3 regions of the Janthinobacterium sp. LPB2021202312-11-4 genome follow, and region 2 is predicted to be linked to each of the others. Evidence: predicted binding sites of a transcription regulator. Region 2 holds the regulator's gene; each other region holds the start of a gene.
The links. The regulator sigma-54, encoded in region 2, starts transcription at its own class of promoters, with help from an activator protein. The targets are predictions, from matches to a motif close to TGGCANGNAANCTGCTTT.
Positions count from the first base shown of each region.

Region 1: the regulator sigma-54 is predicted to act here: its motif matches at 2,316-2,333, upstream of V5E99_RS23245 (nitrate/nitrite transporter).
Region 3: the regulator sigma-54 is predicted to act here: its motif matches at 8,009-8,026, upstream of glnK (P-II family nitrogen regulator).

Region 1 covers NZ_JBAGKV010000025.1:31,407-41,666, forward strand. The annotation lists gene V5E99_RS23230 (quinone-dependent dihydroorotate dehydrogenase) at 1-160, opposite strand, end outside; gene V5E99_RS23235 (CmpA/NrtA family ABC transporter substrate-binding protein) at 391-1,602, shown strand; gene V5E99_RS23240 (ANTAR domain-containing response regulator) at 1,618-2,193, shown strand; gene V5E99_RS23245 (nitrate/nitrite transporter) at 2,532-3,743, shown strand; gene V5E99_RS23250 (bifunctional protein-serine/threonine kinase/phosphatase) at 3,751-5,421, shown strand; gene cobA (uroporphyrinogen-III C-methyltransferase) at 5,465-6,238, shown strand; gene V5E99_RS23260 (OmpA family protein) at 6,334-7,383, opposite strand; gene sigX (RNA polymerase sigma factor SigX) at 7,491-8,081, opposite strand; gene V5E99_RS23270 (mechanosensitive ion channel family protein) at 8,169-8,993, opposite strand; gene V5E99_RS23275 (hypothetical protein) at 8,996-9,244, opposite strand; gene cmaX (divalent cation transporter CmaX) at 9,309-10,260, opposite strand, start outside.
Region 2 covers NZ_JBAGKV010000016.1:137,810-148,069, reverse strand. The annotation lists gene mlaE (lipid asymmetry maintenance ABC transporter permease subunit MlaE) at 1-286, opposite strand, end outside; gene V5E99_RS18285 (ATP-binding cassette domain-containing protein) at 286-1,095, opposite strand; gene V5E99_RS18280 (KpsF/GutQ family sugar-phosphate isomerase) at 1,372-2,346, shown strand; gene V5E99_RS18275 (KdsC family phosphatase) at 2,346-2,870, shown strand; gene lptC (LPS export ABC transporter periplasmic protein LptC) at 2,878-3,456, shown strand; gene lptA (lipopolysaccharide transport periplasmic protein LptA) at 3,500-3,991, shown strand; gene lptB (LPS export ABC transporter ATP-binding protein) at 3,991-4,716, shown strand; gene V5E99_RS18255 (RNA polymerase factor sigma-54) at 4,892-6,385, shown strand; gene hpf (ribosome hibernation-promoting factor, HPF/YfiA family) at 6,459-6,767, shown strand; gene ptsN (PTS IIA-like nitrogen regulatory protein PtsN) at 6,780-7,244, shown strand; gene rapZ (RNase adapter RapZ) at 7,247-8,104, shown strand; gene V5E99_RS18235 (HPr family phosphocarrier protein) at 8,120-8,395, shown strand; gene V5E99_RS18230 (ZIP family metal transporter) at 8,468-9,325, opposite strand; gene V5E99_RS18225 (superoxide dismutase) at 9,392-10,003, opposite strand; gene V5E99_RS18220 (DUF2753 family protein) at 10,006-10,260, opposite strand, start outside.
Region 3 covers NZ_JBAGKV010000001.1:443,710-453,969, forward strand. The annotation lists gene lptM (LPS translocon maturation chaperone LptM) at 227-403, shown strand; gene lysA (diaminopimelate decarboxylase) at 413-1,660, shown strand; gene dapF (diaminopimelate epimerase) at 1,665-2,495, shown strand; gene V5E99_RS02045 (DUF484 family protein) at 2,509-3,234, shown strand; gene xerC (tyrosine recombinase XerC) at 3,237-4,136, shown strand; gene V5E99_RS02055 (HAD family hydrolase) at 4,133-4,840, shown strand; gene sutA (dormancy-specific transcriptional regulator SutA) at 5,025-5,351, opposite strand; gene V5E99_RS02065 (secondary thiamine-phosphate synthase enzyme YjbQ) at 5,454-5,879, opposite strand; gene V5E99_RS02070 (ammonium transporter) at 6,094-7,431, opposite strand; gene glnK (P-II family nitrogen regulator) at 7,467-7,805, opposite strand; gene V5E99_RS02080 (accessory factor UbiK family protein) at 8,221-8,481, shown strand; gene V5E99_RS02085 (BRO-N domain-containing protein) at 8,853-9,380, shown strand.

The sequences.
Region 1 (10,260 bases), on a different contig from region 2:
GGAACTCCAGGCCCATGACCTTCACCGGCATTTTCGCCGGGGCCTTGCACAGCAAGCCGTTGAGGCCCAAACGCCCGCCCGCGCCGATCAGGTCCAGGGACAGATCGTGGGAGGTTTCCGGGGAAAGTTTGAACAACAGCTGACGGGCCAGGGTGTACATGGGCGGGTTTGACTCGAATGACGGCGAAATGAGGCGGCGATTATAGCCGGGCAACGGCGCTGCTTGCGAGGCGCACTCGCAAATCAATGCTCGATGGCATATGCCTTGCACCGGCTCAGGCATCAGTACTCATGCCAACGACGGGATGAGTCGACGGACAATGGCGTCGTCACCCGGTTCTGCTCACGCAGGGACCTGGGACGACGCTTTTTTTTGGAAGGTGTAATCCGATGAATGAAACCACAGTCGGCCCGTTGGCCTGGGTCAACGGCAGCGATGCCCCGGAAAAGTCCTCGATCGACGTAGGCTTTATGGCCCTCAGCGACTGCGCCTCGGTGGTGGTCGCCGCCACTCAGGGCTTCGCCCAACCCTATGGCTTGACCCTGAACCTCAAGCGCCAGTCATCCTGGGCCAGCCTGCGGGACAAACTGGTCAGCGGCGAACTCGACGCCGCCCACAGCCTCTACGGTCTGATTTATGCGGTGCACTTGGGCATTGGCGGTGTCGCGCCCACCGAGATGGCGGTGCTGATGGGCCTGAACCAGAACGGCCAGAGCATCAACCTGTCCCACGGCTTGCAGGCGCTGGGCGTGACCAGTCCTGAAGCACTGGATCGGCACGTGCACCAAACTCGCCCAAAACTGACCTTCGCCCAGACCTTTCCGACCGGCACCCACGCGATGTGGCTGTATTACTGGCTGGCGAGTCAGGGCATCCATCCGCTGCAAGACGTCAACAGTGTGGTGGTGCCGCCGCCGCAAATGGTCGCGCACCTGCAAGCCGGGCGCATCGACGGGTTCTGCGTCGGCGAGCCGTGGTCCGCCAGCGCAGTCAAACAGAACCTCGGCTTTACCTTGGCAACCACCCAGACCATCTGGCCCGATCACCCGGAAAAAGTCCTCGGCTGCACCCGCGCCTTTGTCGAGCAATACCCCAACACCGCCCGGGCGCTGGTAATGGCAATCCTCGAAGCCAGCCGCTTTATTGAAGAAAACCCGGAAAACCGCCGCAGCACCGCACAGCTATTAAGCGCCCCCGAGTACCTCGACGCGCCGCTGGACTGCATCGAACCGCGCTTGCTGGGGGATTATGACGACGGCCTGGGCAATCGCTGGCAAGACCCGCACGCGTTGCGCTTCCATGGCGGCGGCGAGGTCAATTTGCCGTATCTGTCCGACGGTATGTGGTTCATGACCCAGTTCCGCCGCTGGGGCTTACTGCGCGAAGACCCGGATTACCTCGGCGTGGCCCGTCAGGTCCAACAACTAGACTTATATCGTGATGCCGCGACGGCGCTGGGCATCTCAGCCTGGGGCCAGGAAATGCGTAGCAGTCAGTTGATCGACGGCAAAATCTGGGACGGCTCGGACCCGGCCGGCTATGCCCGCAGCTTCAAACTGCATGCCATGAGCGACAGCTCGCCCCTGCTCGCCAGCCGCTGACAGGAGACCACGACTATGTTGCGTATCCTGCTGATCAACGACACCGCGAAGAAAGTCGGACGCTTGAAAGCCGCGCTGACCGAGGCCGGGTTCGAGGTGATTGACGAGTCCGGCCTGACCATCGACCTGCCTGCACGCGTCGAAACGGTGCGCCCGGACGTGATTTTGATCGATACCGAGTCACCGAGCCGCGATGTGATGGAGCAAGTGGTGTTGGTTTCTCGTGATCAGCCCCGGCCGATCGTGATGTTTACCGATGAGCACGACCCCGGCGTGATGCGCCAGGCGATCAAATCCGGGGTCAGTGCCTACATCGTCGAAGGCATTCACGCACAACGCTTGCAGCCAATTCTGGACGTAGCCATGGCCCGCTTCGAAAGCGACCAGGCTTTACGCGCGCAACTGCATGCCCGGGATCAGCAACTGGCCGAGCGCAAGCGCATCGAGCTGGCCAAGGGGCTGCTGATGAAGATGAAGGACTGCAACGAGGAAGAGGCCTACACCCTGATGCGCCGCCAAGCCATGAGCCGCCAGCAGAAGCTGATCCAGGTGGCAGAGCAGATTATTGCCATGAGTGAATTGCTTGGCTGAAGGACGCCATCGCGGGCAAGCCTCGCTCCTACAAGGTTTGTGTCGATCACAACATTCGAATTGCACAAAATCCTGTAGGAGCGAGGCTTGCCCGCGAATGGCCTCGACACGGTTTCACCGGTTGGCACAGATCTGGCTAAGTAATCGATACAGGTAACCAACGGCGGTTGCCCCACCTACGACAAAGACGTCGCTCACCTCATTCGCCCATGGCGGATTCGGTGGCGGCGTTTTTTTGTTTTTGGCCCCAGAGACCGGGGCCGGTGGTGCGGCCGTAGCGGCGCCCCACCTGCAAGCTCATGACTCCTTCTCGAGACTCCCTACAGCTGAGGTGCGCGATGAAATCAAGCTTTTGGAAATCCGGCCATACCCCGACATTGTTCGCGGCCTTCCTCTATTTCGACCTGAGTTTCATGGTCTGGTACCTGCTCGGGCCATTGGCGGTGCAAATCGCCGCCGACCTGCACCTGACCACTCAACAACGCGGCATGGTGGTGGCTACGCCGATTTTGGCCGGTGCCGTGCTGCGCTTCCTGATGGGCATGCTGGCTGATCGCCTGTCGCCAAAAACCGCCGGGCTGATCGGCCAGGTGATCGTCATCAGTGCATTGTTTGGCGCCTGGAAACTTGGCATCCACAGTTACGAACAGGCGCTGGTGCTGGGGCTGTTCCTCGGCATGGCCGGTGCGTCCTTCGCCGTGGCCCTGCCGCTGGCGTCGCAATGGTATCCACCGCAGCATCAGGGCAAGGCCATGGGCATTGCCGGTGCCGGCAACTCGGGCACGGTGCTTGCGGCACTGATCGCTCCGGTACTGGCCGCCGCGTTCGGCTGGAGCAACGTGTTCGGCTTCGCGCTGATCCCGTTGATCCTGACCCTGATCGTCTTCGCCTGGCTGGCCAAAAACGCGCCGGAACGGCCGAAAGCCAAATCCGTGGCTGACTACTTCAAAGCCTTGGGCGACCGCGACAGTTGGTGGTTCATGTTTTTCTACAGCGTGACCTTCGGCGGCTTCATCGGCCTGGCGAGCGCCCTGCCCGGCTACTTCAACGACCAATATGGCCTGAGCCCGGTCACTGCGGGCTACTACACCGCCGCTTGTGTGTTCGGCGGCAGCCTGATGCGGCCGTTGGGCGGCGCCCTGGCGGATCGCTTTGGCGGCATTCGCACGTTGCTGGGGATGTACACCGTGGCAGCGATTTGCATCGCGGCCGTGGGTTTTAACCTGCCGAATTCCTACGCGGCGCTGGCACTTTTCGTCTGCACCATGCTCGGTTTGGGGGCGGGTAACGGTGCGGTTTTCCAACTGGTTCCGCAGCGTTTTCGTCGCGAAATCGGTGTGATGACCGGCTTGATCGGCATGGCCGGCGGCATCGGTGGTTTCGCCCTCGCGGCAGGCATGGGCGCAATCAAGCAAAGCACCGGCAGCTATCAACTGGCCTTGTGGTTGTTCGCCAGCCTCGGCGTACTCGCCTGGTTCGGCCTGCACGGGGTAAAACGTCGCTGGAGAACCACCTGGGGTTCGGCTGCCGTGACAGCGGCTCGGGTCTGAGGCATCGATGAGCCTGCAACTGAGTTTCGCCGAAGCCAGCGCCACCGGGCCCCGCGAAGAGAACCAGGACGCCCTGCGCCTGGTCACCCCCGCCCCGGCGCTGGCGGCGAGCAAGGGTTACCTGTTCGCCATCGCCGACGGCGTCAGCCAGTGCGCCGATGGTGGCCTTGCCGCCCGTTCGACCTTGCAGGCGCTGGCGCTGGATTACTACGCCACCCCGGAAACCTGGGCCGTGGCCGAGGCGCTGGAGCGCCTGTTGTCAGCACAGAATCGATGGTTGCAGGCCAATGGCGGCGGGCAACCGCTGCTCACCACGGTCAGTGCCTTGGTCATGCGCGGCAGGCGGTTTACCCTGGCCCATGTCGGCGATTGTCGGGTGTATCGCTGGCACGCCGATCAGTTGCAACGGGTCAGCGAGGATCACGTCTGGGATCAACAAGGCATGCAACATGTGCTCAAGCGAGCGCTGGGGCTCGATCAGCATCTGGTGCTGGATTTTCTTGATGGCGAACTGCGGCTCAACGAGAGTTTTGTGCTGCTCAGCGACGGCGTCTGGGCGGTGTTGGGCGATACCGCGATTGCGGCCATTCTGCGCGATCAACCGGATATAGAGAGTGCCGCGCAAACCCTGGTCAACGCGGCGCACCTGGCCGGCAGTCAGGACAACGCCAGCGCCTTGCTGGTGCGGGTCGATGCCCTCGGTGAAACCAGCATCGGCGATGCGTTGATTCACCTGCAGCAATGGCCACTGCCGCCCGCGTTGAAACCGGGACAATCCTTCGAAGGCTGGCAGGTCGAGGGAATCCTCGGCCAGAGCCAGCAATCGCTGCTCTATCGGGTGCGGGACGCGCAACAACAACCCTGGCTGCTGAAAACGCTGCCCGGCCATTTGCACGACGATCACTTGGCCGGTCAGGCGTTGCTCTCGGAGGAATGGTTTCTCAAACGGGTGGCGGGTCGGCATTTTCCTGAAGTCCATGCCGCCAGTCAGCGTCAGCATTTGTACTACGTGATGCGCGAATATTCGGGGCAGACCCTGGCTGAACTCTACGCTCAGACCGGGCCGCTACCCCTGGCGCAATGGCAGGAGCTGGCCGAACGCCTGCTGCGGGCGGTGGGCATGTTACATCGACGGCAGATCCTGCACCGCGACATCAAACCGGAGAACCTGCTGCTGGGTGACGACGGTGAGTTGCGACTGCTGGACTTCGGTCTCGCCTACTGCCCCGGCCTGTCCGAAGACCAGCCCTGCGCCCTGCCCGGCACGCCGAGCTACATCGCGCCGGAAGCCTTTAAGGGTGACGCGCCGACCCCGCAACAGGATTTGTATGCGGTCGGTGTGACGCTGTTTTTCCTGCTGACCGGGGAGTATCCCTACGGCGAAATCGAAGCCTTCCAGCGCCCGCGATTTGGTCTGCCGGTCAGCGCCAGTCGCTACCGGCCGGACCTGCCGGAGTGGTTGGCGCAGAGCCTGGCGCGAGCGGTCGCGGTCGATCCGCAACAGCGCTTTGAAACGGCGGAAGAATGGTTGTTGTTGCTGGAACAGGGTGAGCGCCACAGTTTGAGCGTGCGCCCCCGGCCCTTGCTGGAACGTGAGCCGCTGAAGGTTTGGCGGACGTTGGCGCTAGGGTCGCTGGTGGTGAATCTGCTGCTGTTGTTTCTGGTTTTTCATGGTTGAGCGTTATCGCCGCCGATCACCGTCATCTCGCGAGGAATATTCGATGAACGCAAAAGTCTGGTTGGTGGGTGCGGGTCCTGGTGACCCTGAATTACTGACCCTCAAGGCCGTTCGGGCATTGAGGGACGCGGATGTGGTGCTGATCGATGATCTGGTCAACGAGGCGGTGCTTGAGCATTGCCCGACGGCTCGGATCATTCCGGTGGGCAAACGCGGCGGTTGTCGCTCCACGCCGCAAGCCTTCATTCATCGGCTGATGCTGCGCTACGCCCGCCACGGCAAATGCGTGGTGCGGCTCAAGGGCGGTGATCCGTGCATTTTCGGGCGTGGTGGCGAAGAGGCGCAGTGGCTGCGCGAACGTGGCGTAGATGTTGAACTGGTCAATGGCATCACCGCTGGCCTCGCGGGCGCGACGCAATGCGATATCCCGCTGACCCTGCGCGGCGTGGCACGCGGTGTGACATTAGTGACCGCCCACACGCAGGACGGCAGCAGCTTGAACTGGCAGGCCTTGGCTCAGGGTGGCACGACGCTGGTGATCTACATGGGGGTGGCGAAGCTCAGCGAAATTCGTGTGCAACTGCTGGCTGGCGGTATGGCGGCAGATACGCCGGTGGCGATGATCGAAAACGCATCCCTGCCCCACCAACGGGAATGTAGGAGCGATCTGACAGCTATGGAGGACGATGCCTACAGCTTCGAACTAAAGAGTCCCGCTATTCTGGTCATCGGCGCTGTGGCGGCTTTTGGGGAGAGCAAAAGATCGCAGCCTGCGGCAGCTCCCATAGAAGCGCGATGCATCAGTGCGGCCCCGTAGGAGCTGCCACAGGCTGCGATCTTTACGGAGCGCCGCTCAAATCGCAGACAAAGAAAAGCCCGGCCTAAGCCGGGCTTTTCAGAGCTGCAAACTAATTACTTAGCTTGGGCTTCAACCTTCGCTTCTACGCGACGGTTTACAGCGCGACCAGCTTCAGTTTTGTTGTCAGCAACTGGGCGGGATTCGCCGTAGCCAACAGACTGAACGCGGGATGGCGAAACACCGTACTGGTTGGTCAGAACTTGTTTAACGGCGCTTGCACGACGCTCAGACAGTTTCTGGTTGTAAGCGTCAGGACCGACGGAGTCAGTGTGACCTTCAACAGTAGTGGTGGTGGATGGGTACTGCTTCATGAAGTCAGCGAGGTTCTTGATGTCAGCGTAGCTGTTAGGCTTAACGACCGACTTGTTGAAGTCGAACTTAACGTCCAGCTCAACACGAACAACTTCAGCAACTGCTGGGCAGCCATCAGCGTCAACAGTTACGTTGGCTGGGGTGTCCGGGCACTTGTCAACGTTGTCGCAAACGCCATCGTTGTCGCTGTCGGAGCAGACTTCAGCTGGAGCAGGAACTGGAGCAGCAGCAGGCTTGTTGCCGCCACCGAAGTTCACGCCCAGACCAACGGAAGGAGCGTAGTCCCAACGGCCGTTGTCCAGTTTGTAGTCAGCTTCAACGCCAGCACGGGCGAAGAAGTTTTCGGCGAAGTAGTACTTAACGCCAGCGCCAGCAGTCAGGAAAGTCGACTGGTCGCGACCGGTGTGGCCGTCAGCGGCTACGTTGGTCAGGCTGCCGTGCTTAACGCCGCCTTCAACGTATGGGCGCAGAGCGTCACCAGCGTTGTTGAAGTGGTACTGAGCGGTCAGACCAAAGTTGTCGCCTTTGATTTTCTGGCTGCCAGTGCCGTCGTTCGAACGGGTGTATTTGTTGGTGTCGTATTTCAGGTTCAACGACACGTCGTCGGTCAAGAAGTAACCGATGGAGGCGCCTGGGTTGAAGCCGTCTTCGACGTGATTAACGCTGTCGTTGTACTGCTTCTTGTAGTTGAGCTCGCCTTCAACTGCGCCTTGGCCTTGTGCCAGAACGCCGAACGAAGTAGCGGCAATAAGAGAACCAATGGCCAAGCCCAAGGTGTTTTTCAGTTTCATCCGTTAAATCCCCATCTGGTGATTGTAAAGCAGTCCCTCAAACCGGGGGACAACTCGGCGGCAAGTCTATCAGAACTTGCCTACACGTAAGAGATATTTGCGCTGAACTAAGTTTCAGCAACGCCTGCAAATTTCTCACGTAATTTATCTAGAGCGCGTTTGTACCGCATTTTTGTAGCACTCAAACCCATGTGCATGATGTCTGCGATCTCCTGAAACTCCAGCTCTGCGACAAATCGTAGCACCAGAATTTCCCGGTCAATCGGGTTCACATACACCAGCCAGCGATCGAGTCCACCCTTGTCCTCGGGTTTCGGCGTCTTTTCTTCAGACGCTTCCTCGAGGGGGTCCAGACTCAAAGCGTCCATCAAGCGACGCTTTCGCCGTTCCTTCCGATACTGCGTGATGCATTCGTTGTACGTGATGCTATATAGCCATGTTTTGAACTTCGATTTACCCTCGAAATTCTTCAAGCCATACAACACCTTCAACATCACTTCCTGACAGACATCGTCTGCGTCGCGATCGTTCCCAAGATATCGTGCACAAACGTTAAATAATGTTCGTTGGTAACGCCGCATCAATTCTTCATAGGCGCGCGTTACGTGAAACAGCTCGGTATGCGAGCGCGCGACCAACTCCTCATCAGAGAGCTCGCGGGGGTCGTAGCGCGTGGAGAGCGATTGAGCTTTATTCAAAACAAGTCGGGCCGACAGTCAGGTCAATGTCCGCCGCAGCCCTTACAGGGCATTTTGCGGCGGCATACATTAGCAGGGTTTGCCGGGTTAGCGGCTACTCACGTGCTGCTCCAGGAGGATCCGATTGGAGAGAGAGACTAGCTCACCCTCATCGGTCAGCAATGTGGTTTTAACCGTGCCGATCTCTTCGATCTGGCCTTCGACCTCGCCAACACGCACTTGTTGCCCAACCTGATACAACTCACGCACATAGATTCCCGCAAGAATCTGACCGGCAATTTCCCGGCTCCCCAAGCCCATGGCCAACGCAACCGCCAGACCAACGGTAATCAAAACGATCACGATCACATGGTTGAGCAGGTCGGTTTTGACCTCCAACTGACTGATCGCAACCGACAAACTGATGATAATCACCAGGCCCTGGGCAATTCGCCCCAGCCCCGAAGCGTAATCCAGCCCTACGCCCTCTGCCGCACCGCGCACCAGCCCATTGGCCAGTTGCGCCAGCAAAACGCCTACCAGCAGCACCAGCGCGGCACCAAATACTTTCGGCAAATACAACGCAAGCATATCCAGCGTAGCTGAAACTCGCTCAAGCCCAAGGGATTCTGCTGCCGACACGAGGAAAATCAGCAAAACGAACCAATAGACAATCTTGCCGATCAAGGTCGAAATCGGCACCTGAAGGCCGGCCCGGGACAGCAATTTGGTCAGGCCGGTACCGCCCATCAGGCGATCGAGGCCCAGTTTGGCGAGCAATTTGGACAACAAGGTGTCCAGCAGCTTGGCTACGACAAAACCCAACAGTAGGACAACCAAGGCACCGAACAGGTTCGGAATGAAATTCGCCACCTTGGTCCACAACGCAGTCATTGCCGTGACGAGGCTCTGAGTCCAGAGATCAAGTTCCATATTCAATCAGCCTTATCAGCAGTGCGAACGGTAGGTTTACGGTGACGGGAAACCGGCGCAACGTGAGCCGATCCATTGTTCAAGGCAATCATCAGCGCGGGCAACCAGCGGCCCAGCAGGCTGAACAGATCGCCGGCGCCGACCTGACGGTTGGCGGTTTTCAGTACACGGCCAAGGCACGCATCGTCGTCCCGAGTGGACGGAGATGCCTTGAGCATGTCACGCAAAGACTGTTCAAACGGATCGTGCATACGCACCTCTCGTGATGTCAGTGAAAGACGCGATCAAATTTGCCCGGGTCACATGGCTCATCTGTCACACCCAGCGCAAACGTCGGAATAACCACCACTGACCGAGCGCCACCGAGACCATCATCAGGCACGCAATCAGGAAACCATACGGGCTGGCAGAGAACGGAATGCCGCCGACATTGATACCCAAAAGCCCGGTCAGAAAACTCATCGGCAAAAAGATCCCGGTGATGATCCCGAAGCGGTACATCGTGCGGTTCATGCGCACGCTCAAACGCCGGTCTTCTGCCTCCAGGACCAGCCCCACCCGCTCCCGGGTCAATTCCAGCTCCTCGAGATAGCGGGTCAGGCTGTTGTTCAATTCGTTCCAGTAATCGCCATCGTCATCGACAAACCACGGCAGTTTTATCCGCGTCAGTTGCCCGAAAATATCCCGCTGCGGCGCCAGGAAACGTTTCAGCCCGGCCGCCCTGCGACGGATCTGCAAAATGGCGCCATGCTCGGGTGTGTACCGTTCGTCGGCATCCAGTTTTTCTTCTTCCTCATCGACCACTTCCGAGAGGCAAGTGACCAGATCCTGCACCTTGTTGGTGAGGTACTGAGCCATATAAAGGATGAGCTCGGAGGCGGTTTTCGGCCCCTTGCCTTCCGCCAACTGCACCAACAACTCGTCGGTGGCACGCAACGGACGCAAACGCAGAGAAATCACTCGCTGGGCCGACGCGAAGATGCGCACCGAGACCATGTCTTCCGGCTCCGCGCCGGGATTCATATTTATCCCGCGTAAAAATAACAGCAGTTCGCTGTCCGAAAGCTGTAGAAGACGCGGACGGGTGTTCTCTTCGAGCAAAAGATCACAGCTGAATTCACTCAGACCACTGGATTTACGCAGCCAGGTCTGGGTTTGCGGGTGACTGCGATCCCAGTGCAGCCACAGGCTTTCATGGGCCTGTAGCTGCAAGTCATCGAGTTCAGTCCGGGCTATCGAACGCGCACTGCCTTTACCATCCAGCACC
Region 2 (10,260 bases):
CAACCATCTGCCCGACCGCCTGCTCAGAACCGTAGCTGGACAGGATATTGAAGCCTTGCAGCGCCAACACCATGCCGATGAACACCCCGGAAACCACAATGATCACCAGGGACATCACGCCAATCGAATGCAGTTGCTTGATCAGCAAACCGAAACCGCCGCCAATACCGCCGCGGCCCAGTAACGCGTGAAACAGGAAAATCGTCGCCCGCCCGAACACCCCGACGGCATCGATCGCCGCGTGGCCGAACCGGCGCACCTTTTCTATTAGTGAAATCTTGCGCATCAGCGCTTCCCCAGAAGATCTGCGCGGTAATCCGTCGCTGGAAAGTGATAGGCGACCGGACCATCGGGGTCGCCTGTCATGAATTGACGGATACGCGGCTCGTCCGAGTTCATCAGCTCGTCAGGTGTGCCCTGCCCCAACACTTGCCCATCGCCCACCACATAAATGTAGTCGGCAATGCTCGCGGTCTCTGCCAGGTCGTGGGAAACCACGATACTGGTGATACCCAGCGCATCATTGAGCAAGCGGATCAGGCGCACCAGCACGCCCATGGCGATCGGGTCCTGCCCCACAAAGGGCTCGTCATACATGAGGATCTGTGGATCGAGGGCAATCGCCCGGGCCAGCGCGACACGACGCTTCATGCCGCCGGACAACTCGTCAGGCATCAGGTCGATGGCGCCACGCAGCCCCACGGCCTGCAATTTGAGCAGGACGATGTCACGGATCATTTCTTCCGGCAGCTCGGTATGAACGCGCAGCGGAAAGGCGACGTTCTCGAACACGTCAAGATCGGTAAACAACGCGCCGCTCTGGAACAGCACGCCCATGTGCTTGCGCGCATCGAACAGGTCGCTGCGAGACAGTTTGGGCAGATTCTGACCGTTGACCCAGACTTCACCGCTGCTAGGCCGCAACTGTGCGCCCATCAGCCGTAACAGGGTGGTCTTGCCACACCCGGAAGGTCCCATGATGCCGGTGACCTTGCCGCGCGGGATACGGATATCGACGTTATTGAAAATGCTGCGCGTACCGCGCTTGAAGGTCAGTCCCTTCAGCTCGACCGCGTAGGCGTTATCGGCACTCATCTAAACTCCTTGCGATGCAGCCTCTCACTCGGACGCCTGGCTTTCTGACGAAAGCACATACCTCCCCGGGCAGGCCGAACTGGCGGCGAACTATATCACTGCAACGGCTCAGCGCCCAAGGCCCAAGCCGGGCCATGTTCAGCAACAGGACAGGGTAAAAGCTTCTATTTGGAGTGATTCAGTAACAGGGAATGACAAAGCACGACGAACTAGCGTGAGGGTTTCGATCATTACCGCTATAATCGCCGCCTTTTCATCGGGCTATACGATTCTGACATGAGCCAATCCAGCGACCTGATTCAATCGGCACAACGCACCATCCGCCTCGAAATGGAAGCCGTACAAGGCTTGCTGCCCCATATCGACGCGGATTTCGTACGCGCTTGCGAGATGATTCTGGCCAGCAAAGGCCGCGTGGTGGTGCTCGGCATGGGCAAATCGGGGCACATCGGCAACAAGATTGCCGCCACCCTGGCCAGTACTGGCACCACGGCCTTCTTCGTACACCCGGCCGAAGCCAGCCACGGCGACATGGGCATGATCACCCGCGACGACATCATCCTGGCGCTGTCGAACTCTGGCTCCACCAATGAAATCGTCACCCTGCTGCCGCTGATCAAGCGCCAGGGCATCCAACTGATCAGCATGACCGGCAACCCGGACTCACCGCTGGCCAGGGCTGCCGAGATCAACCTGAACGTCCACGTCGAGCACGAGGCCTGCCCGCTGAACCTGGCGCCGACCTCTTCGACCACCGCCGCGCTGGTCATGGGCGACGCCCTGGCCGTGGCGTTGCTGGAAGCTCGGGGCTTTACCGCTGAAGATTTCGCGTTCTCCCATCCTGGCGGCGCACTGGGCCGACGCCTGCTGCTGAAAGTGGAAACCGTCATGCACGCCGGCGCAGAGCTGCCGCAAGTGCAACGTGGCACCCTGCTCAAGGATGCTCTGATGGAAATGACCCGCAAGGGTCTGGGCATGACCGCCATCCTGGAAACCGACGGCAAACTGGCCGGGATCTTCACCGACGGCGATTTGCGCCGCACCCTGGACCGCACCATCGACATCCACCACACGACCATCGACGAAGTCATGACCGTGCACGGCAAAACCGCCCGTGCCGACATGCTGGCGGCCGAGGCGCTGAAAATCATGGAAGACCACCGAATCAACGCACTGGTAGTCGTGGACAAGGAAGACCGCCCGATCGGCGCCTTCAACCTCTCCGATCTGCTGCGTGCAGGAGTAATGTGATGACCACCGACCTGCTGCAACGCGGCAAACAGATCAAACTGGCGGTTTTCGACGTGGACGGCGTGCTCACTGACGGGCGCCTGTATTTCCTCGAAGACGGCAGCGAATTCAAGACGTTCAGCACCCTCGACGGCCAAGGCATCAAGATGTTGATGGCGGCCGGCGTACAGACCGCTATCATCAGCGGTCGCAAAACCCCGGTCGTCGAACGTCGAGCGAAAAACCTCGGCATCCCGCACCTTTATCAGGGGCGCGAAGACAAACTGGTCGTACTCGACGAGCTACTTGCCCAACTCAACCTAAGCTATGAGCAAGTCGCCTACCTCGGTGACGACCTGCCAGACCTGCCGGTGATTCGCCGCGTCGGGCTGGGCATGGCCGTGGCCAATGCCGCCAGTTTCGTGCGCGAACACGCCCACGGCGTCACCCAGGCCCGTGGTGGCGAGGGTGCCGCCCGGGAATTTTGCGAGCTGATCCTGAGCGCCCAGGGCCGCCTCGATGCGGCCAACGCCGCGTATTTGTGAGCCTATTATGTTTATCCTGAGCAAAAAGTTTCGCAGATTCCTGCTGTTCGGTTGCATCGCTGCGATATTTGCCGCGGTCGGCTACTGGAACATCAGCCCGGAACGCTTCCTCGACAAGCCAGTGGCCAAGGTCGATGAAAGCGCGATCGACTATTACGCCTTGAACGCCCACAGCGTTCAGTACCTGCCTGACGGCGGCCTTCAGTACGACTTGACGTCCGACAAGGTCGAGCACCTTAAGGCAAGCGATGTGACACTGCTGACCAACCCCGACCTGAATATGTACCGCGGCACCGAGTTCCCATGGCACGTCACCAGCTTGCGCGGTGAAGTGAACCCGGATGGCACTCAAGTGGAACTGATCGACTCGGTGCGTATTGCACGCACCGACGAAAAGAACCGCGAAATGATTGTTACCAGCACCCGCATGACAGTGTTCCCGCAGCAGCAATATGCGCAGACCGAGCAACCCGTTAGAATCGACGGCGCTGGCGGTGTATCGACTGGCAACGGAATGAAAGCGTATTTGAAAGAAAGCAGGATACACCTGCTATCGAACGTAAGAGGACAGTATGAGGCTCGTTAAAACTCTCCCTATTTTGCTCAGTCTGGGCGCAGCACTGGGAAGCGTGAGCGCCTGGGCTCTGCCGAACGATCAAGAGCAGCCTATCCGCATTCAGGCCGACGACGCCCAACTGGACGACAAGCAAGGCATCGCCACCTATAAAGGTGATGTGATCATTACTCAAGGCTCGATGAAGGTCACCGGCAACACCGTGACCATCACCCGCACCCCGACCGGTGACATCGACGTGGTGACCTCGGTGGGCAACCTTGCCTACTTCGAGCAACTGCAGACCGCCGGCGACACCAAGCCTGTTCAAGGCTGGGGCGTGACCATCCAGTATCACGCGGCGCAAAACCGCGTCGTACTGATCGACAAGGCGAAAGTTGTCGACAAGGACAACAACGTCACCCAAGGCGAGAAAATCGTCTACGACACGGTCAAGAAGCTGGCAAGCGCCGGTCGCGCCACGGGCAACAAGGTCACCGAATCGCGTCCGCGTATCGACATGGTGATCCAGCCCAAGCCGAAAACCGACGCGAAAAAGGCCCAGTAATGGCGACTCTGAAAGCTCAGCATCTGGCCAAGGCCTACAAAAGCCGCCAGGTCGTGCGTGACGTCAGCCTGTCGATCGACAGCGGTCAGATCGTCGGCCTGCTTGGCCCGAACGGCGCCGGCAAGACCACCTGCTTCTACATGATCGTGGGCCTGGTACAGGCGGATCAGGGGCGCGTATTGATCGACGACCTGGACGTCAGCCACCAGCCAATGCACGGTCGTGCAAAGGCCGGTATCGGCTATCTTCCGCAAGAAGCGTCGATCTTCCGCAAACTGTCGGTGGCCGACAACATCATGGCCATCCTCGAGACCCGCAAGGAACTCGACAAGGCCGGTCGCCGCAAGGAGCTGGAAAGCCTGCTGCAGGAGTTCCACATCAGCCACATCCGTGACAACCTCGGCATGAGCCTGTCCGGTGGCGAACGCCGCCGTGTGGAAATCGCCCGCGCCCTGGCCACCAACCCGAAATTCATCCTGCTCGACGAACCTTTCGCCGGCGTGGACCCGATTTCGGTCGGCGATATCAAGCAGATCATCCATCACCTCAAGGCCAAGGGCATTGGCGTGCTGATCACGGACCACAACGTCCGTGAGACCCTGGATATCTGCGAAACAGCCTACATCGTCAACGATGGCCAACTGATCGCCGAAGGTGACTCCGCCACCATCCTGGCCAACGAACTGGTCAAGGAAGTGTACCTGGGTCATGAGTTCCGCCTGTAAGCACTGAAGTGTCTGGCAGTTGTCCGAGCGCCGGTTTCGATAAAGCTTTTTTATTGTTACAGCGCTCTAGGCAAACGTTGCGGTTTCGGGCATATAATTTGCTTAAGTTTGGCGCTCCGGCGCCCTGTAGTGGATGGCGCATGTGCGCCGGCGAATAAGGTGTTAAGCCCCTGCCATGAAACCATCGCTAGTCTTGAGAATGGGCCAGCAGCTGACGATGACACCTCAGCTGCAACAGGCCATCCGCCTGCTCCAATTGTCGACCCTGGACCTGCAACAGGAAATCCAGGAGGCCCTGGAGTCCAATCCGATGCTCGAACGCCAGGAAGAAGGCGACGACTTCGATAACGCCGACCCCTTGGCCGACAAAGCCGAACAGCAACCCAACGCCGATGTTTCGGAACCCTCCTACCAGGAAACCGCCCCGACGGTGGATAACCTCGAGGAAGGCGACTGGAACGAGCGCATTCCCAACGAACTGCCCGTCGACACCGCATGGGAAGACGTCTACCAGACCAGCGCCAGCAGCCTGCCAAGCAACGATGACGACGAGTGGGACTTCACCACCCGCACGTCGGCCGGCGAAAGCCTGCAAAGCCATCTGCTGTGGCAATTGAACCTGGCGCCGATGTCCGACACCGATCGCCTGATCGCCGTAACCTTGATCGATTGCATCAACAATCAGGGCTACCTGGACGAAACCCTTGAGGAAATCCTCGAAGCCTTCGATCCGGAACTGGACATCGAACTGGACGAAATCGAAGCTGTCCTGCACCGCATCCAGCAATTCGAACCGGCCGGTATCGGCGCCCGCAACCTGGGCGAATGCCTGTTGCTGCAATTGCGCCAATTGCCCGCCAAGACACCTTGGCTGGCCGAGGCCAAACGCCTGGTCACCGATTACATCGACCTGCTCGGCAGCCGCGACTACAGTCAGTTGATGCGCCGCATGAAGCTCAAGGAAGATGAACTGCGCCAGGTGATTGAACTGGTCCAGAGCCTCAACCCCCGCCCAGGTTCGCAGATCGAGTCCAGTGAAGCCGAATACGTCGTCCCCGATGTGATCGTGCGCAAGGACAACGAGCGCTGGCTGGTCGAGCTGAATCAGGAATCAGTACCGAAGCTGCGGGTCAACGCCCAGTACGCCGGTTTCGTGCGCCGCGCCGACACCAGCGCCGACAACACCTTCATGCGTAACCAGTTGCAGGAAGCCCGCTGGTTCATCAAGAGCCTGCAAAGCCGCAACGAAACCCTGATGAAAGTGGCCACCCAGATCGTCGAACACCAGCGCGGCTTTCTGGAGTACGGCGACGAAGCGATGAAACCGCTGGTCCTGCATGACATCGCCGAAGCGGTGGGCATGCATGAGTCGACGATTTCACGGGTAACCACGCAAAAATTCATGCATACCCCACGGGGCATATATGAACTGAAATACTTTTTCTCCAGCCATGTCAGCACCTCTGAAGGCGGCGAATGCTCGTCCACGGCGATCCGCGCGATCATCAAAAAACTGGTTGCGGCGGAAAATCAGAAAAAGCCGTTGAGTGACAGCAAGATCGCTGGTTTACTGGAGGCACAAGGCATTCAGGTGGCTCGCCGCACCGTCGCCAAGTACCGCGAGTCCTTAGGGATCGCGCCTTCGAGCGAACGCAAGCGGTTGATGTAAGCCACGCCACAGCGTTCCAGTGGCAGGTACCTTTACCTGCCGCTTTATGCACTGGCAACGAAGGAGAAGCTGTATGCAAGTCAACATCAGTGGACACCAACTGGAAGTGACCGAACCCCTGCGCACCTACATCGGCGAAAAACTCGACCGATTAGAGAGGCATTTCGACAAGATCACCAACGTGCAAGTCACGATGACCGTCGAGAAGCTGCTGCAGAAAATCGAAGCCACGCTGCATATTCCCGGCGGAGAAGTGGTCGCCAATGCCGAGCATAACGACATGTATGCCGCCATTGACCTACTGACCGACAAGCTGGATCGCCAACTTAAAAAGCATAAGGAAAAGACCCAGAGCCTCCTCCAGGGCGCAACCGGTCGTTAACACTCCCAACCCATGATCCGACTTGAAAACATCCTGACCCCCGGCCGTTCTTTAGTGAACGTGCCGGGCGGCAGTAAAAAGAAAGCCCTCGAACAAATTGCCAACCTGATCGCCCGGGAAGTCCCGGATCTGGAGATGCAAGATGTCTTCGAGGCTCTGATTGCCCGTGAAAAACTTGGCTCCACCGGTTTTGGCAACGGCATCGCCATTCCCCACTGTCGCCTCAAAGGTTGCACCTCGCCCATCAGCGCCCTGATGCACCTTGATGCCCCTATCGATTTCGACGCCATCGACGGCGCCCCGGTTGACCTGCTGTTTGTCCTGCTCGTCCCGGAAGCGGCCACCGATGCGCACCTTGAGCTGCTGCGCCAGATCGCCAGCATGCTGGATCGCAAGGAAGTACGCGAAAAACTGCGCAGTGCCCCGAGCAACGAAGCCTTGTATCAGGTCGTCCTGAGCGAGCAAAACGGTCACTAATCATGCGCCTGATCATCGTCAGTGGCCGTTCCGGCTCAGGTAAAAGTACCGCGCTCGATGTGCTCGAGGACAACGGCTACTACTGCATCGACAACCTGCCCGCCGGCCTGCTGCCGGAGCTGGCCGAACGCGCGCTGATTCATACCGAACTGGCACAGCCGCTGGTCGCCGTGTCCATCGACGCGCGCAACCTGCCCAGCCACTTGTCACGATTTCCTGAATTGCTGGAAGAAGTCCGCAGCCGGCATATCCAGTGCGATGTGCTGTACCTGGACGCCGACGAAGAAACCCTGCTCAAGCGTTTTTCCGAAACCCGTCGTCGTCACCCGTTGAGCAACGCCAATCGCTCACTGGCCGAGGCGATCGAAGACGAGACCCAATTGCTGGGGCCGATCGCGGATTTGGCCGACCTGAAGATCAACACCACCAACCTGAACCTGTATCAGTTGCGCGATACCATCAAGCTGCGGCTGCTGAATCAGCCCGAGCCCGGTACGGCGTTCCTGATCGAGTCGTTCGGGTTCAAGCGCGGCATGCCCGTGGATGCCGATGTAGTGTTCGACGTGCGCTGCCTGCCCAATCCTTACTGGAAGCCGGAGCTACGCGCACAGTCAGGGCTTGATCTGCCCGTGGCCGAGTACCTGGCGGCGCAGCCGGACGTCGAAGATATGTTCCAGGACATTTACACGTACCTGTTCAAGTGGTTGCCGCGCTTTGCCGCCAGCAACCGCGCCTACGTCACCGTTGCCATTGGCTGCACCGGCGGGCATCACCGCTCCGTCTACCTGACCGAACGTCTGGGCCAGGCCCTGCAACAATCCCTGAAGAACGTCCAGGTCCGCCACCGCGACCTCAGCTAAAGGATTCACACCGCGATGCCTGCTCTGGAAATTGAAATCATCAACAAACTGGGCCTGCATGCCCGTGCTTCCGCGAAATTCGTTGGCGTGGCCGGCGAGTTCAAGGATTGCACGATCCGGGTCGGACGTACGCCCGAGTCGATGGTTGACGGAAAAAGCATCATGGCGATGATGATGCTGGCTGCCGGCAAAGGGACCATCATCCACCTGAGCACCGAGGGTCAGCAGGCAGACGAAGCCTTGCAGGCATTGGTGAACCTGATCAACGACTACTTCGGCGAGGGCGGTTAAAAAAATCAAAAGATCACAGCCTTCGGCAGCTCCTGCGCCGACCCTGTAGGAGCGGCCAAAGGCTGCGATCTTTTATGCCAGTGCCGTGTCCATCACCATCATCAAACAAAACCCGATCAGCAACCCCAGGCTGGCCAGTTTGTCGTGACCATTGCGTCGCGACTCGGGTATGACCTCATGGGTCACCACCAGCAGCATTGCCCCGGCCGCCAGCGCCAGCCCCAACGGCAACAGCAGTTCCGCCAGGCTCACCAGCCACGCACACAACAGTGCGAAAACCGGTTCAACCAAACCTGACGCCGCACCGATCAGGAACGCCTTGACCCGCGACATCCCTGCCCCGGCCAACACCAACGCAATCACCAGCCCCTCGGGCACATCCTGCAAAGCGATGCCCATGGCCAGACTGTCCGCGTCGGGCATGCCGCCACCGGCCGAAACCCCGACCGCCATGCCTTCGGGAATGTTGTGGGCAATGATGGCGAACACGAACAACCAGATGCGCGGCGGGATCACCGGGCGTTGCAAGGTGCCGACGAGCATTTCCGGACTGGCGCCGGAGACCTTGCGATCCACCAGAAACAACCCGAATGCGCCGAGCAGGATGCCGAAGCTGATCAAGCCGCTGGCCGCCCAGGGTGTCAGCCCCAGGCTTTCGGCGGCGGCAATACCAGGGACGATCAACGAAAACGCCGTCGCCGCGAGCATCACCCCGGCGCCAAACCCGAGCAAGGTGTCACTGACCGCCAGCGGCATACGCCGAATCACCAGCACCGGTACCGCGCCCAACGCCGTACCCAAGGCGCAAATCGCCCCTCCTTGCAGGGCACGCAGCAACTTGGGCTCAAGGTCGAGCCACGCCAATCCCTGGGCCACCAACAACGTCATACCCGCCAGCAATAACAGCGATCCCAGTGCGTAACGAAACATTCGCCCGCTACCGATCGCCAGTGTTTCAGTGCCCATAGTCGGCCTTGGATTCTTGTTATAGATGACTTAAACCAGCGCAGCCTGATAGCGCGCAGCGACTTCGGGCCAATTGATCACGTTGTAGAACGCGTTGATGTATTCCGGGCGACGGTTCTGATAACGCAGGTAATAGGCGTGCTCCCAAACGTCGAGGCCGAGAATCGGGGTGTTGCCGTTCATCAGCGGACTGTCCTGGTTGCCGCTGCTTTCAACCACCAGAGTCTTTTGCGGCGTAACGCTCAGCCAGGCCCAGCCACTGCCGAAACGGGTTAGCGCGGCTTTGGTGAAGGCGTCCTTGAAACTGTCCAGACCGCCCAGTTGTTCGTCGATTGCCTTGGCCAGCGCACCGTCAGGCTCGCCGCCGGCGTTGGGCGCCATGACTTCCCAGAACAGCGAATGGTTAGCGTGACCGCCGCCCTGATTGATCACGGCGGCGCGCAGTTTTTCCGGCAGTTGCTGGACGCTGGCCACCAGTTTTTCTACCGACCAGTCGGCAAACTCGGTGCCTTCGACCGCAGCATTGAGGTTGTTGATGTAGGTCTGGTGGTGCTTGGTGTAGTGGATTTCCATGGTTTGCGCATCGATGTGCGGTTCCAGGGCGTCGTAGGCGTACGGCAAGGCAGGCAAGGTAAAAGCCATGTTCAATGGACTCCATGTTGATAGGGGGCGGGCTGATGCCGGGGCGACGCAGCATCCATATGCAGCAAACGATGGGTACGTGGGTATTCGCCGTGTTCACTGATGAAATTCAGCAGCTCGACGTAGGTTTTGCTGCTCTGGCGCAACGCGGCTTTGCGCAGGGCCGGGGCCAGGCGCTCGTCCTGCATGGTCTGCAATAAACGCTGGTGGATGGCGCACAGGTATTCGGCGCTCTCCTCCGGCTGGTTCAGGCGCAA
Region 3 (10,260 bases), on a different contig from region 2:
CAAACACTGCACTTGTGGGAGCGGGCTTGCTCGCGAAGAGGCCGGCACATCCGACATCTTTGTTGACTGAACCACCGCCTTCGCGAGCAAGCCCGCTCCCACAGTGGATCGCGCATAACTTACCGCCGTCGTCCAAGGCCCGCCGGACGGGAGCCGCGTTACATAGGCAAGCTGCCGGGTGGCCGGTATACTCCGGCGCAATTAACGCATTTTCAAGGATTTCGCCATGAAGCGCCTGATCTCTTCCCTTGCTGCGCTCGTCGCGGTTGCTTGCCTTGTGTCGGCCTGTGGTCAAAAAGGCCCGCTGTACCTGCCTGACGACACCCAAGACCCTGCCGAGCAGGCCAAGTCGTCGCAGCAGACGCCTGCGTCCAAAGCACACAAGCACGACGTCTACCAATAAGGGAACGCCATGGACGCTTTTAACTACCGTGACGGTGAACTGTTCGCGGAAGGCGTGGCCCTGTCCGCCATCGCCGAACGCTTTGGTACACCGACTTACGTCTACTCCCGCGCCCACATCGAAGCCCAGTACCTGGCCTATGCCGATGCGCTGGCCGGCGTGCCGCACCTGGTGTGCTTTGCCGTCAAGGCCAACTCCAACCTGGGTGTACTGAATGTCCTGGCCCGTCTCGGCGCCGGTTTTGACATCGTCTCCCGGGGTGAACTGGAACGGGTCCTGGCCGCTGGCGGCAGCCCCGACAAGATCGTGTTCTCCGGCGTCGGCAAGACCCGTGAAGACATGCGTCGTGCCCTGGAAGTCGGCGTGCATTGCTTTAACGTCGAGTCCACCGATGAGCTGGAACGCCTGCAAGTGGTCGCCGCCGAGCTGGGCGTTCGCGCGCCAATCTCGCTGCGCGTGAACCCGGACGTCGATGCCGGCACCCACCCGTACATTTCCACCGGTCTTAAAGAGAACAAGTTCGGCATCGCCATCGCCGATGCCGAAGACGTGTACATCCGCGCCGCGCAACTGCCAAACCTGGAAGTGCTGGGCGTCGATTGCCACATCGGCTCGCAACTGACCAGCCTGCCACCGTTCCTCGATGCCCTCGATCGCCTGCTGGGCTTGATCGATCGTCTCGGCGAGTGCGGCATTTACCTGCGTCACATCGATCTCGGTGGCGGCGTCGGCGTACGTTATCGCGATGAAGAGCCGCCACTGGTGGCCGACTACATCAAAGCCGTGCGCGAGCGCTGCGACGGTCGCGACCTGGCGCTGGTGTTCGAACCGGGCCGCTTCATCGTCGCCAACGCCGGCGTATTGCTGACCCAGGTCGAGTACCTCAAGCACACCGAACACAAAGACTTCGCCATCGTCGACGCGGCCATGAACGACCTGATTCGCCCGGCGCTGTACCAGGCCTGGATGAATGTCACCGCCGTGCGTCCTCGCGATACCGCCGCTCGCGCCTACGACATCGTCGGACCGATCTGCGAAACCGGCGACTTCCTGGCCAAGGAGCGTGAACTGGCCCTGGAAGAAGGCGACCTGCTGGCCGTGCATTCGGCCGGTGCCTACGGCTTTGTCATGAGCTCCAACTACAACACCCGCGGGCGTACCGCCGAAGTGTTGGTGGACGGTGATCAGGCATTTGAAGTGCGTCGCCGTGAGACGGTAGCCGAGTTGTTTGCCGGCGAAAGCCTGCTGCCGGAGTAAAACCATGCTGCTGCGTTTTACCAAGATGCACGGCCTGGGCAATGACTTCATGGTCCTCGACCTGGTCAGCCAGCACGCGCACATCCTGCCCAAGCACGCCAAGCAATGGGGTGATCGGCACACCGGCATCGGTTTCGACCAGTTGCTGATCGTCGAAGCCCCGAGCAACCCGGACGTGGATTTCCGCTACCGGATCTTCAACGCCGACGGTTCCGAAGTGGAGCAGTGCGGCAACGGTGCGCGCTGCTTCGCCCGTTTCGTGCTCGACAAGCGCCTGACCGCCAAGCGGCAGATCCGTGTCGAGACCAAAAGCGGCATCATCGAACTGGACATCCGCAGCGACGGCCAGATCGGCGTCGACATGGGCGCCCCGCGCCTGGTGCCGGCCGACATTCCGTTCGAAGCCGAAGGCCAGGCCTTGAGCTATCAACTGGAAGTCGACGACATCACGGTCGAACTGGCCGCGGTGTCCATGGGCAACCCCCACGCCGTGCTGCGGGTCAGCGACATCAATAACGCACCGGTGCATGAACTGGGCCCGAAAATCGAAAACCACCCGCGTTTCCCGGCGCGGGTCAATGTCGGTTTTCTCCAGGTCATCGACCGGAACCGTGCGCAACTGCGCGTCTGGGAACGCGGGGCCGGGGAAACCCAGGCCTGTGGCACCGGCGCCTGTGCGGCTGCAGTGGCCGCGATCAGCCAGGGGTGGATGGATTCGCCGCTATTGATCGACCTGCCCGGCGGGCGCCTGTCCATTGAATGGGCAGGGCCTGGCCAATCGGTGAAGATGACCGGTCCGGCAGTGCGTGTATATGAAGGACAAGTGCGTCTTTGAGTGAGCCAAACCCATGACCGATAAGCCTCAGGTACCCGCCCGACAGCCCGACGAATCAGCGTCCGAAAGCCTGGAGGCGGCGGCGATTGCCGCGTACCTGGAGGCTCACCCGGATTTCTTCGTCGAACACGAAGAACTGCTCCCGGCCTTGCGTATTCCCCACCAGCGTGGCGACACCATTTCGCTGGTGGAGCGCCAGATGACCATCCTGCGTGACCGCAACATCGAGCTGCGTCACCGCCTCTCGCATTTGATGGACGTCGCCCGCGACAACGACCGCCTCTTCGACAAGACCCGCCGCCTGATCCTTGCGCTGATGGACGCCACCAGCCTGGAAGACGTGGTGATCAGCGTCGAAGACAGCCTGCGCCAGGATTTCCAGGTGCCCTTCGTCAGCCTGATCCTGCTCGGTGACAACGCCATGCCAGTGGGCCGCTGGGCCACCCACGCCGAAGCGCAAATCGCCATCGGCGGCCTGCTTTCGGAAGACAAAAGCGTCTGTGGCAGCCTGCGTGAACACGAACTGGACTTCCTGTTCGGCGAAGAACAACGCAAGCAGATCGGCTCCACCGCCGTCGTCGCCATCAGCCATCAAGGCATCCACGGCGTCCTGGCCATCGCCAGCCGTGATCCGCAGCACTACAAGAGCTCGGTCGGCACGCTGTTCTTGAGCTACATCGCCGAAGTCATGGGCCGCGTGCTGCCACGGGTCAACAACTCCCTACGCTCGGTACGCTGATCGTGGAACGACAACTGGACGCTTACTGCGAACACCTGCGCAGTGAGCGACAGGTGTCGCCTCATACGCTGTACGCCTACCGCCGCGACCTCGACAAAGTGCTGGGCTGGTGCGTCAAACAGAACATCGACAGTTGGGCGGCACTGGATATCCAGCGCCTGCGCAGCCTGATCGCGCGTCTGCATTCACAAGGCCAATCGTCCCGCAGCCTGGCGCGGCTGTTGTCGGCGGTGCGCGGGCTCTATCACTACCTCAATCGCGAAGGCCTGTGCGATCACGACCCGGCCAACGGCCTGGCGCCGCCCAAGGGCGAACGTCGCCTGCCGAAAACCCTCGACACCGACCGCGCACTGCAACTGCTGGAAGGTGCCGTGGAAGATGACTTCCTGGCGCGGCGGGACCAGGCGATTCTGGAGTTGTTCTACTCCTCGGGCTTGCGGCTTTCGGAACTGACCGGGCTCAACCTCGATCAACTCGACTTGGCCGACGGCATGGTTCAAGTGCTCGGCAAGGGCAGCAAGACACGACTGCTGCCGGTCGGCAAAAAGGCCCGCGAAGCGCTGGAACTGTGGCTGCCAATGCGCGCCATGACCAACCCGGCGGACGAAGCGGTGTTTGTCAGCCAGCAAGGCCGGCGCCTCGGCCCACGGGCGATTCAGGTGCGGGTCAAGGCTGCCGGCGAGCGCGAACTGGGGCAAAACCTGCACCCGCACATGCTGCGGCACTCCTTCGCCAGCCACTTGCTCGAATCTTCCCAGGACCTGCGCGCGGTGCAGGAACTGCTCGGCCACTCGGACATCAAGACCACCCAGATCTACACCCACCTGGACTTCCAGCACCTGGCAACGGTCTACGACAGCGCCCATCCACGGGCTAAACGCATTAAGGGCGATGAGTCATGAGAATCCAGTTGATCACCTTCGACCTCGACGACACCCTGTGGGACACCGCCCCGGTGATCGTCAGCGCCGAAGCCACACTGCGCGAATGGCTGACCGAGCACGCACCGAAGCTGGGCGCGGTGCCGGTGGAACATTTATGGGCCATTCGCGAACGAGTACTGAACAACGAACCGGGCCTCAAGCACCGCATCAGCGCTTTGCGTCGGCGGGTGCTGTTCCATGCGCTGGAAGAGTCCGGTTACGACCATGGCCAGGCTTCGGACCTGGCGGATCAGAGTTTCGAGGTGTTTTTGCATGCCCGGCATCAGATCCAGGTATTTCCCGAGGTCGAGCCGACCCTGGAGATCCTGGCCAACCATTACGCCCTCGGCGTGGTGACCAATGGCAATGCCGATGTCAGCCGGCTGGGGCTGGCGGACTACTTCAAGTTTGCGTTGTGCGCCGAAGACATCGGCATCGCCAAGCCTGATGCGCGGCTGTTTCACGAGGCCTTGCAGCGCGGCGGCGCAACAGCCGAGACGGCAGTGCACATTGGCGATCATCCGGGGGATGACATCGCGGGCGCCCAGCAAGCCGGGTTGCGCGCGATCTGGTTTAACCCGACGGGCAAAGCCTGGGAAGCGGATCGTTTGCCGGACGCGGAGATCCGTAGCCTGACCGATCTACCCGCACTGCTGGCGCGCTGGAACGCGGTTTCCGCCTGACCACAACCCCGTAGGAGCAAAGCTTGCTCGCGATAGCGGCCGGTCGGCCAACGTCCATTTTGAATGTGCTGGCCTCATCGCGAGCAAGCTTTGCTCCTACAGGGGCGGTGTCACGCCTTTTATCCTCGCCCATGAAAAAGCCCGCAGCGACGGCGGGCTTTTTCAGCAAGCAAGTAACAGGCGCTTAGATAGGCCGGCTGCCGTACTTGTTATCAGGCTTCTTGGGCGGATCGGCGACCACATTGGCCTCCACTTCCTGCACCTTGCCACCTTTGGCCAGGAACTCTTCCATGGCCTTGGCCAGGGCATCGCGCTCCTTGTTCTTGGCTTCGACGCTCGGCAACTCATCGACCGACACCGCAGCCTTGGCTTTGCCTTTGGCGGTCGGGGCCGGCGTGTCTTCGCCACCATCGTCGTCAGCAACGTCTTCCGCTGCTGCTTCCAGGCCTTCTTCGGCCTCGTCTTCGTCACCTACTTCGAGGTCGTCGTTTTCCAGATCATCGTCGCTCATGTTCTACCTCATGACTTGCGAAAAGCAGATTAGTTATAGCCCAGCTTCGCCATCTGTCGAAGGCCGCCGGAAAAAATTCTACAGCCGCCGGTAACCAGCGGTTTATGCCTCTTCACCGTGCACGGTGGCGAGGACTTTACGGGCACCGCCAAAATCACGGTGCTCGCCCAGATAAACGCCTTGCCAGGTGCCCAACGCCAGTCGGCCCGCCGAAATCGGCAAACTGAGCTGACAGCCAAGTACGCTGGCCTTGAAGTGCGCCGGGAGGTCGTCCAGGCCTTCGTCGTTATGCTCATAGCCGTCTGTTCCTTGTGGGATCAGACGATTGAAAAATCGTTCGAAGTCGCGACGGACCGCCGGATCGGCGTTCTCGTTGATGGTCAACGACGCCGAGGTATGCTGCAGCCACAAATGCAACAGACCGACCCGACACGCCTTGAGTTCAGGCAGGCCGGCGAGTAACTCGTCCGTTACCAGATGAAAGCCCCGGGGCCTTGCCCGCAGGGTAATCAGAGTCTGTTGCCACATACAGTTCTCCGCACGTTCGGGGCGCATTCTAGCGCGCTCTGGGAAAAAACAAAGGCCCTAATATTCCTGCAATGCTGTAAGTTTTTCGCCTCAGAAAAACGCTCGCCGTAAACACGACATAAGCCGTAGGAAAAAACCTTTGAGCAACTTCGTTAACGACAAATCCCGGACAAAAAAATGCCCGGCGAGCCGGGCAAGTTTTTGAGTGCGCGTCTTACAAGTTGTAGCCGCGTTCGTTGTGTTGTGCCAGATCGAGGCCGACCGCTTCTTCTTCGTCAGTCACACGCAGACCCATGACGGCGTCCAGGACCTTGAGGATGATGAAGGTGACGATCGCGGTGTAGATCACCGTGAAGCCCACGCCTTTGGTTTGAATCCAGACTTGAGCGGCGATGTCGGTAACGGTGCCGAAGCCACCCAGGGACGGTGCTGCGAACACACCGGTCAGGATCGCGCCGAGGATACCGCCGATACCGTGCACACCGAAGGCGTCCAGGGAGTCGTCATAGCCGAGTTTGCGTTTCAGGGTCGTGGCGCAGAAGAAGCACACCACGCCAGCCGCCAGGCCGATGATCAGCGAGCCCATCGGGCCCACAGTGCCGGCAGCCGGAGTAATGGCCACCAGACCGGCAACCACACCCGAGGCGATGCCCAGTGCACTTGGTTTGCCGTGGGTGATCCACTCGGCGAACATCCAGCCCAGTGCTGCGGCGGCGGTTGCGATTTGAGTCACCAGCATCGCCATACCGGCGGTGCCGTTGGCCGCAGCGGCGGAACCGGCGTTGAAGCCGAACCAGCCGACCCACAACATCGCCGCGCCCATCAGGGTGTAACCGAGGTTATGCGGTGCCATCGGGGTGGTCGGGAAGCCTTTGCGCTTGCCCAACACCAGGCAGGCAATCAGGCCAGCCACACCGGCGTTGATGTGAACCACGGTGCCGCCCGCGAAGTCGAGCACGCCCCAGTCGCCCAACAGCGAACCCGGACCGCTCCAGACCATGTGCGCGATTGGCGCGTAAACCAGGGTGAACCAGACGCCCATGAAGACCAGCATCGCGGAGAACTTCATCCGCTCGGCGAACGCACCGACGATCAGCGCCGGGGTGATGATCGCAAAGGTCATCTGATAGGTAACAAACACTGCCTCAGGGAACAGCGCCGCCGGGCCAGTAATGCTGGCAGGCGTGATGCCCGCGAGGAAGGCCTTGGCAAAGCTGCCGACAAAGGAGTTGAGGTTGACGACGTTGGCTTCCATCCCCGTGGTATCGAACGCCATGCTGTAGCCATAAATGAACCACAGGATGGTGATCAGACCGGTAATGGCGAAGCACTGCATCATCACGGAAAGAATGTTTTTGGACCGAACCATGCCGCCGTAGAACAGCGCCAGACCAGGAATGGTCATGAACAGCACAAGGGCAGTCGAGGTCAGCATCCAGGCGGTATCGCCGGAATTGAGGACTGGAGGTGCCACCGGATCTGCCGCCATGGCCAGGCCGGGCATTACGATGGACAACAGGGCTCCTAGCCCTGCGAATTTACGCAGAGTCATATTGTTTTCTCCTGGGGCGTTGGGTTTGTGGCGGCTTAGATTGCGTCGGTATCGGTTTCGCCGGTACGGATGCGAATCGCCTGTTCCAGATTGACCACGAAGATCTTGCCGTCACCAATCTTGCCGGTGTTGGCTGCCTTGGTTATCGCCTCGATAACCCGGTCAAGATCCTTGTCGTCAATGGCGACATCAATCTTCACCTTGGGCAGAAAATCGACCACGTACTCCGCGCCGCGATACAGCTCGGTGTGACCCTTCTGCCGACCGAAGCCTTTGACCTCAGTAACGGTAATGCCCTGCACGCCGATCTCGGACAACGACTCGCGTACATCGTCCAGTTTGAACGGCTTGATGATGGCAGTGACTAGCTTCATGAAAACTCTCTCCCGAATTGGTGGACTTGCCCCAGGAAAACAAACCCGACTCAAGTCTAAGCGCAGTGCCTGGCTTTGTAACGCATCGTCGGCCCAACCTGCCCGTCCGACGCCAGCTAACCACTCCGTGCGAAACTTCCCCGTTCCACGTGGCGCACTGCATTCGTCACAGCGACTGCATCAGTGCATGGGTCACTAGCGACTAAGCAGAAAGCTTGCCATCTCGCCAAAACCCACTGAATTCAATCCCTTGGCCGCTGTCGCAAGCCGCTTCGCGCCACTGCCAGCGGGATTACGCACAACAACAGTGCGTTGCCGTCCGTCCGCCTGCGCGAAAAGCGTGCATCCGTGCCTGCGGATTTGACTATAGACACTGCGTGATACACTGCCCGCCATTGTTTCCAGGACCTTTCCCATGCTCGCGCCCAAAGACTTCCTCGACGCCCTGAGCGGCACCGCCTCCCGCCTCTTCAGCGGCGAAACCCCGCTGCCGAAAAGCGAAATCGAAAGCCAGTTCAAAGCCCTGCTGCAAAGCGGCTTCAGCAAGCTGGATCTGGTGAGCCGGGAAGAGTTTGATAGCCAGATGGTTGTGCTCGCCCGCACTCGCGCACGCCTGGAAAGCCTTGAGACAAAGGTCGCCGAGCTGGAAGCGAAGCTCAACCCGCCAGCCGAATAACCCGGCTGACAATGCGCTCTCCCCGTAGGAGCTGCCGAAGGCTGCAATCTTTTGATCTCAGCCCCGCAAACATCTCGGCAACGTCCTACAAAGATCACTACCTCCGTCCGATAGCGTCGTGAAGCTCCGGCTCCTAAGCTCATTCTCAGCTGACTTATTCAGCACTGGGTTTGGCGACCTGGAAGCTTAAGGCGTACGGCGACCATCGACGGCGGATTTACTTCCGCCACATCGAGTCATGGCGGCTGTGCGTGGGAGACCTTCAGGTCTGCCGGGTTCCTTTTGCTCCGGTTCGCCAACCCGCGTACAGCTGCCACCCAATCGTTTGGCGACGATTGACGGCAGCCCCTTTAGCAAAAGGAGTTGTATCGATGAATAGCGACGACACGTACCTGATTCCCCATGTTTTCACCCGCCACAAACTCCACCTCCACGCCCTCCTGATTGAAAACCAACCCTGGTTCAGCGCCCGCGACCTTGGCCGACTCTTGCGCCTGTTCCTCGACGAACGCGCCGTCCGCAAACTCGACCCCGACCAACATCAAACCCTGCAAATACTCATCCACGGCACTATCGAAAACACCCTGCTCATTAGCGAGTCCGGTGTCTACGCACTGCTGATCTACCACTACTGCCCCGAATACCGAGGCCTGCGCGAATGGCTGACCCACGACGTAGTGCCCGCCCTCCGAGATGCCCAATACCCGACCACAACCGAACGCCCGATCCTGAGCCTGCTGAACTGGCCGGAGATGTCATTGAGTTTGCTGCACTGGAATAACCAGCCGTGGATTCGGTTGCAGGATGTTCCGCACATGCTGCCGGAGGGTGAGCGGCCACGACGGGCGGGGGATCTGCCGTGGTGGAAGCGTGCATCGCGAATGCTCCAGGCATTCTGACGACAAAGAAAAACCCACGCTTACAGCGTGGGGTTTCGTTTGAGAGCAGAGGATCAGGCGCAGTGCGGAAGACGCTCGACCTGACTTGGAACATGAAGCTCCTAACTTTCATACAGATCGAAAAACCGCCCCAGCCGAAGCCGGGGCGGTTTCCACCGGGTCAATCCTTACTGCGGATCATCCCAGCGGTCCCGCAGAAACTCGTACAGGCGAAAAGCCCATAGCGCGTTCCTAACGAGGCTCCACATATGTTTAAGAAACTTAGACATACTTTGGCCCTCCTTGCGTGAGGCCAAACCTCCAGTGCACTTTCCGGCGTACGCGCACCTTTGGGCATACATGTGGGTGTATGCGTCGAGGCGGCCGGGTGTGGGTTCCTCAAAACCAACACCGGCACGATTCTCACACCGTGTTGAGGAACATGAAAATCTTTACGCCCCCGGCCACACTTCGCGATCACCCACTTATTGAGCCTCATCGCGGCGAATGCTATCCCAGTTCATTCAGTACTTACCTTTCAAATCTTCTAACGAGTTGTATCAATTCATGAAATGGAAAACGCCCTTTCCAGCTCTCGCAGTTGTTAGCGCCTACCCTTAGCAGATTCGTTATTGACGCTTGCCGGGATGATCAAATTTGAATAGGCTTCCCATCGTGGGTGTATGCGTTGAGGAAGCACAGGCCTCGGCCTCACCGAAGCCTGCAAATAAAAAACCGTCTCCTCAAGGCGGTTTTTTTTCGCCTGCGATTTAGCCTTCACCGACGTCCTTCATCTCTCCAGGCAACGTCCTACAACAACCTCATCCCGCGACTGATTACGTCAGCACTCCCCTCTCCCTTACGCTTTACCCACCAAAAAGACACTCGCAACATCCTGCGA